Linked DNA regions of Candidatus Thiodictyon syntrophicum. The protein of the gene in region 1 interacts with the protein of each later gene in a pairwise test. Links are inferred from orthologs where the notes say so. Each region holds a gene or a part of one and is shown on either strand. Other genes may lie near its edges.

The links.
Region 2: the proteins of selB (region 1) and serC interact in binary tests that used the Escherichia coli proteins (3 or more experiments, as listed by UniProt). The link is inferred for Candidatus Thiodictyon syntrophicum from one-to-one orthologs.

What each region holds. Positions count from the first base shown.
Region 1 is NZ_CP020370.1:6,420,520-6,423,774, reverse strand. Bases 231-3,169 are described here. They hold selB (selenocysteine-specific translation elongation factor), read left to right. Parts: upstream 231-715; coding sequence 716-2,623; downstream 2,624-3,169. Other genes in these bases: THSYN_RS27515 (diguanylate cyclase domain-containing protein), read right to left, coding at 2,797-3,169; selA (L-seryl-tRNA(Sec) selenium transferase), read left to right, coding at 231-387. In the rest of the region: more of selA, read left to right, coding at 1-230; more of THSYN_RS27515, read right to left, coding at 3,170-3,255. UniProt on the Escherichia coli protein: Translation factor necessary for the incorporation of selenocysteine into proteins. It probably replaces EF-Tu for the insertion of selenocysteine directed by the UGA codon. SelB binds GTP and GDP.
Region 2 is NZ_CP020370.1:4,927,169-4,930,323, reverse strand. The notes cover bases 12-2,850. They hold serC (3-phosphoserine/phosphohydroxythreonine transaminase), read left to right. Parts: upstream 12-809; coding sequence 810-1,892; downstream 1,893-2,850. Other genes in these bases: THSYN_RS20825 (3-phosphoglycerate dehydrogenase family protein), read left to right, coding at 2,044-2,850; gyrA (DNA gyrase subunit A), read left to right, coding at 12-754. Outside these bases: more of gyrA, read left to right, coding at 1-11; more of THSYN_RS20825, read left to right, coding at 2,851-3,155. UniProt on the Escherichia coli protein: Catalyzes the reversible conversion of 3-phosphohydroxypyruvate to phosphoserine and of 3-hydroxy-2-oxo-4-phosphonooxybutanoate to phosphohydroxythreonine. Is involved in both pyridoxine and serine biosynthesis.

The DNA.
Region 1 (3,255 bases):
ACGCGCCCGGTGGGAGACATCGAATCGCTGGCGGCCGTCCTGCTCCCGGCCCTGACCGCGGCCCTGGCCGGTTGGCCGCTGACGGTCGCGACCGCGCCGGTCCACAGCCAGATCGGCAGCGGCTCACTGCCGGTGGACCTGCTGCCCAGCCACGCCCTGGTGGTGCGGCCGCAGGGCCGCCGCGGCGGCGTACTGCGGGAGTTGGAGGCCGCCCTGCGCGCGCTGCCGATCCCGGTGATCGGCCGGGTGGCGGACGGCGCCCTGTGGCTCGACCTGCGCTGCCTGGAAGACCCGGAGACCTTTCGCGGTCAGTTGCCGATCCTCGCTTCCCATTGCGGCGGTCAAGAAGAGAAGAGGCCGCAAATGAACGCCAATGGACGCAAATGAAGAGAACAGGTTTCTCAGTGATGCTGATCTGTAACCAATATCGCTATTAGCCTATGGAGTAGCAGCTGAGCCGACTTTGAGCGATTATCCTGAAATCCACAGATGAACACAGATGAACACAGATTTGCTCCGAATTGTCATACGCTTATCGCTGATGTCACAATCACCGGCAAGGTGATCTCCCAGCCAAGCGTAAGTCAATGAAACATCTGTGTTAATCTGTGTTCATCTGTGGATAAAAACTCTTTCTGTGGTTATTTGTGTCCATTGACGTTCATTTGCGGCTAACCAATCTTTCCATTTCCCGGCATCCCCCATCGAGCGCCCTATGATCATCGGCACCGCCGGCCACATCGACCACGGCAAGAGCGCCCTGGTGCGCGCCTTGACCGGGGTGGAGACGGACCGCCTGCCGGAGGAGCAGGCGCGCGGCATCACCCTGGACCTGGGCTTTGCCTACCAGGAGATCGACACGGGCGAGGTCCTGGGTTTCGTGGACGTGCCGGGTCATGAGCGCCTGGTGCACAACATGGTGGCCGGGGCGGCTGGGATCGACTACGTGATCCTGGTCGTGGCGGCGGACGACGGCCCCATGCCCCAGACCCGTGAACACCTGGAGATCCTGGACCTGCTGGGCCTGGAGCGGGGTCTGGTCGCCCTGACCAAGATCGATCGGGTGCCGCCCGCACGGGTCAGCCAGGCCGCGGCCGAGGTGCGGGCCTTGTTGCAGGGCACGGCCCTGGCCGGGGCGCCGGTGTTCCCCGTGAATACCCTCTCCGGGGACGGTATCGAGCCGCTCGCGCTGCACCTGCGCGCCGCCGCCGCGGACCTGCCGACGCGCCGCGGCGGCGGCGGGTTCCGGCTCGCGGTGGACCGCAGTTTCAGCATCGCCGGGGCCGGGACCGTGGTGACCGGCATCGTCCTGGACGGCCGGGTCCGCCCCGGTGACCGGCTGCTGGTCTCCCCCGCGGGCCACCCGGTGCGGGTGCGCGGGGTCCACGCCCAGGGCCGGCCGACGCAAGAGGGCAGGGCGGGACAGCGCTGCGCCCTGAACCTCGCCGACCTGCACCGCGATGCGGTCGGGCGCGGCGATCTGGTGCTGGCCCCGGCCCTGCACCTGCCCACCCGCCGACTGGACGTGCGCCTGCGGGTCCTGGCCGCGGAGCCCGGCCCGCTCAAGCACTGGACCCCGGTCCATTGCCACCTGGGGGCCGCCCATCTGACCGGCCGGGTGGCGGTGCTGGACGGCGAGGCCATCGCCCCCGGGGCCGTGGGGCTGGCCCAATTGATCCTGGATGCCGACCTGGCGGCGTTGCGTGGGGACCGCCTCATCCTGCGCGACCAGTCCGCCCGCCGCACCATCGCCGGCGGCTGGGTGCTGGACCCGGAGCCGCCCGCCCGCGGCCGCCGCCGCCCGGCGCGGCTCGCCCTGCTGGCGGCGCTGAGCGAACGCGAAACCTTGAGCGCCGCCGCTGCCGCCCTCGATCTTGCGGAGCAGGGGCTGAGCCTGGAGCGCCTGGAGCGGCACTGGAACCTCGACCCCGGGCAGGCCGCGGCCATCGCCGCGCTGCCCGGCGGCGAGCGGCTGGACACCCCGGCGGGTCCGCTCCTGTTCGCCCGGGCGCACTGGCAGGCGCTCCAACAGCGCGTCCTCGCCGCGCTGGCGCAGGGCCACGCCGAGCACCCCGACCAACTCGGCCCGGACCGCGAGCGCCTGCGCCGCGGCGCCTGCCCGGCCATGGAGCGTGCGGCCTTCGCCGGGCTGCTGGAGCGCATGGTTGCCGCCGGGGCGCTGATGCGCAGCGGCCCCTGGGTCCATCTGCCCGGGCACGCGGTGCGGCTCGCGCCGGCCGATGCGACCCTGTGGCAGACCGGCATCCGGCCGCTGCTGGAGGCGCAGCCGTTCCAGCCCCCGCGGGTGCGCGATCTGGCCCGCGCCCTGGCGCAGGACGAGGCCCTGATCCGCCAACTGCTCCAGCGCCTCGCCGCGATGGGCGAGGTTTACCGGGTCGCGCACGACCACTATTTCACGCCGACGGCGGTGGCGGACCTCGGCGCCATCGCCCTGCGCCTCACCGAGACCGACGGCGCGGCGCGCGCCGCCGCCTTTCGCGATGCCGCCGGCACCGGGCGTAAGCTAGCCATCCAGATCCTGGAGTTCTTCGACCGCATCGGCTACTCGCGCCGCATCGGTGATGACCACCGCGTATTCCGCGACAGCCTGCTGACCCGGTAGGTGTCAGCCCAGAAAGAGCAGTTTAGCCGCAAATGAACGCAAATTGACGTGAATAATCAGAGATTTGGCCTTTACTGTGTGTTCCCCGTCCGGGTGACGTTTGCGACGATGCCAACCAGCAGATTTATTTGCGCTTATTTGCGTTTATTTGCGGCCAAATACTCTTCTTAGGGTCAGTCGCCCGCCTGATCCAGCGGCTCGGGCCCGAGGTGGCCGCGGCGGCTCGCCAGTGGGCCCATGCGCCCCGGCAATGGGTGGGGCGGTGGGCGCACCCGCTTGGCGGCGTACATGGCCTGATCCGCCCGGTGGAGCAGGTCCTCGGCGGTCTCCCCCGCCTGCGGGCCTAAGGCGACGCCGATACTCGCGCTCACGCGGACGCTCAGTCCGCTGAGCCAGATGGGCTTGATCAGCGCCGCCTGGATCTCGTGCGCCACCTGGCGCGCGTGTTCCGGCGCCTCGACGTCGCGCAGCACCACCACGAACTCATCCCCGCCAAGTCGCGCCACGCTGTCGGTATCGCGCACGCTGCGCTTGAGCCGCTCCGCGACCGTCTGGAGTACCGTGTCGCCGGCCGCGTGCCCATGGGTGTCGTTGATCGGCTTGAAGCGGTCGAGTTCGACCACGTCGTACTC
Region 2 (3,155 bases), 1.5 Mb from region 1 along the record:
GGGCTACTTCGTCTTCATGGTGACCAGCGCCGGTACAGTCAAGAAGACCCCGCTGACCGAGTTCTCGCGGCCGCTCGCGCGCGGCATCATCGCCATCGACCTGCATGAAGACGAGGTTCTGGTCGGCGTGGCCATTACCGACGGGCAGCGCGACCTGATGCTCTTCACCTCCGCCGGCAAGGCGGTGCGCTTCAGCGAAGACCACGTCCGGGCCATGGGCCGCGGTGCCCACGGGGTGCGCGGGGTCATGCTGGACGAGGGCCAGCGGGTCATCGCGCTCGTGGTACCGGAGCCCGGGACCATCCTGTGCGTGACCGAAAACGGTTATGGTAAGCGTACCACGGTGGCCGAGTTCCCCACCAAGGGCCGCGGGACCAAGGGTGTCATCGCCATCGCCGGTAGTGATCGCAACGGCGCCCAGGTGGGCGCGGTGCTGGTGCGTCCCGGCGACGAGATCATGCTGATCACGGAGGGCGGTACCCTGATCCGCACGCCGGTCGACCAGATCCCGGTTGTGGGCCGTCCCGCCCAGGGGGTGAAGCTGATCAGCCTGGGGTCAGGGGAGAAACTGCGGTATGTCGAGCGCATCGTTGCCCTGGAGGGCGAGAATGGGACAGGTCCGGACGAGACCGGGGAGGCGGCCGACGGCGACCCGGGCGGCGTTGCGAGCGACGAATTGGACAACGAAGACGACCCGGACACCGAGCCGGGCGCTGATGGGGACGACGAAGCGGGCGAAACGCCTGCCGATTAGGCCCGGCCCCGTGCTTGCGGGGCCACCATTTCAGACAGTTGAGCGGAGATTTAACATGTCACGCGTGTATAACTTCAGCGCCGGTCCGGCCATGTTGCCCGAGTCCGTGCTCCTGCGGGCCCGGGACGAGATGCTGGACTGGCAGGGCAGCGGCATGTGTGTGGCGGAGATGAGCCATCGCGGCAAGGAGTTCATGGCCATCGCAGCCAAGGCCGAGGCGGACCTGCGTGAACTGCTCGGCGTCCCCGCCAATTACAAAGTGCTGTTTCTCCAGGGCGGGGCCTCCACCCAGTTCGCCATGGTGCCGATGAACCTGCTGCGCGGGGCCGAGGGGGCGGACTATCTCAACACCGGCTCCTGGTCCAAGAAGGCGATCGCCGAGGCGCGCCGCTACGGCCGTGTCAACGTGGCCGCCACCACCGAGGACGAGCATTTCACCCGCGCACCAAAGCAGTCCGAGCTCAAGCTCAAGTCCGCTGCCGCCTATCTCCACTACACCCCGAACGAGACCATCGAGGGCGTGGAGTTCCCCTATGTGCCGGACTGCGGCGGCACGCCCCTGGTGGCGGACATGTCCTCCACGCTCCTGTCGCGTCCCATCGACGTGTCGCGCTTCGGTGTGATCTACGCCGGGGCCCAGAAGAACATCGGTCCGGCGGGGCTGACCATCGTCATCGTGCGTGAGGACCTGATCGGCCAACCCCTGGCCGGCACCCCCACCATGCTCGATTACAAGATCCAGGCCGATAACGACTCCATGTACAACACCCCGCCCACCTATGCCTGGTATCTGGCGGGGCTGGTGTTCCAGTGGGTCAAGGACCTGGGCGGTCTGGACGCGATGGCGGTCATCAATCAGCGTAAGGCGCAAATGCTCTATGGCGTCATCGACGCCTCCGGCTTTTACACGAACCCGGTGGCACCGGACGCCCGGTCCTGGATGAACGTCCCCTTCACGCTCCCCACGCCGGACCTGGACGATCCCTTCCTCAAGGGCGCCAAGGCCGCGGGCCTCACCACGCTCAAGGGCCACCGCTCGGTGGGCGGAATGCGCGCGAGTATCTACAACGCCATGCCGGAGGCGGGGGTGCAGGCGCTGGTCGCCTACATGGCGGAATTCGAGCGCACGCACGGCTGAGCGCAGAGAAGAGAAGATAATTTTGCCGCAAATGAGCGTAAAAGGACGCAAATAAATCCAGCAGCGCACTTACCGCTCGCTGTTTATTTGCGTTAATTTGCGTTCATTTGCGGCTAATCATTCTTACCGCTTTCGATATGCCTGATTAACTATGTTCAAGATCCAGACGCTCAACAACATCTCGGTGGCCGGGCTCGACCGGCTGCCGCGGGACCGCTACGAGGTGGCCTCCGAGATCGCCCACCCGGACGCGATCCTGGTGCGCTCGGCCAAGATGCACGACCTCGTGATCCCGGACACGGTGCAGGCCATCGGCCGTGCCGGGGCCGGCACCAACAATATCCCGGTGCCGGCCATGACCGCCCGGGGGATTGCGGTCTTCAATGCCCCTGGGGCCAACGCCAATGCGGTGAAGGAACTGGTCGTCGCCGGTATGTTGATCGCCGCCCGCAACATCGGCCAGGCCTGGCACTTCGCCCGGAGCCTCACGGGTGACGACGCGTCCATCGGTAAGGCGGTCGAGGCGGGCAAGAAGCACTTCGTCGGTTTCGAGTTGCCGGGCCGTACTTTGGGCGTCATCGGTCTGGGGGCCATCGGGGTCAAGGTGGCCAACGCCGCCCGCGCCCTGGGGATGAAGGTCGTCGGCTATGACCCGACCATCACCATCGCGCGTGCCTGGCAGTTGTCGAGCGACGTGCAGCCGGCGCTCAGTATCGATGACCTCCTCTCGCGCTCCGATTTCGTGACCTTCCATGTGCCGCTCACCAATGAGACGCGGCACATGATCAACGCCGAGCGCGTGAGGATCATGAAAAAAGGCGCGGTGCTGCTCAATTTCTCCCGCGAAGGTATCCTGGACGATCAGGCGGTGGTCGCCGCCCTCGACGAGGGTCATCTGTACGCCTATTGCTGCGATTTTCCGAACAACCTGCTGAAGGACCACCCGCGGGTGGTGACCCTGCCCCACCTGGGGGCCTCGACCGCGGAGGCCGAGGACAACTGCGCCGTGATGGTCGCCGATCAGGTGCGCGACTATCTGGAGGACGGCAACGTCGTCAACTCGGTCAACTTCCCGGACATCTGTCTGCCGCGCAACGGCGGCTATCGCATGGCCATCGTCAACAGCAACGTGCCCAACATGGTGGGTCAGATCTCGACCGACCTGGCCGCCGCCAAGCTCAATATCCTGGACATGCTCAATCGCTCCCGCGGTGACGTGGCGGTGACCCTGATCGACGTGAACCAGCGCTGCCCGGAGGCCAC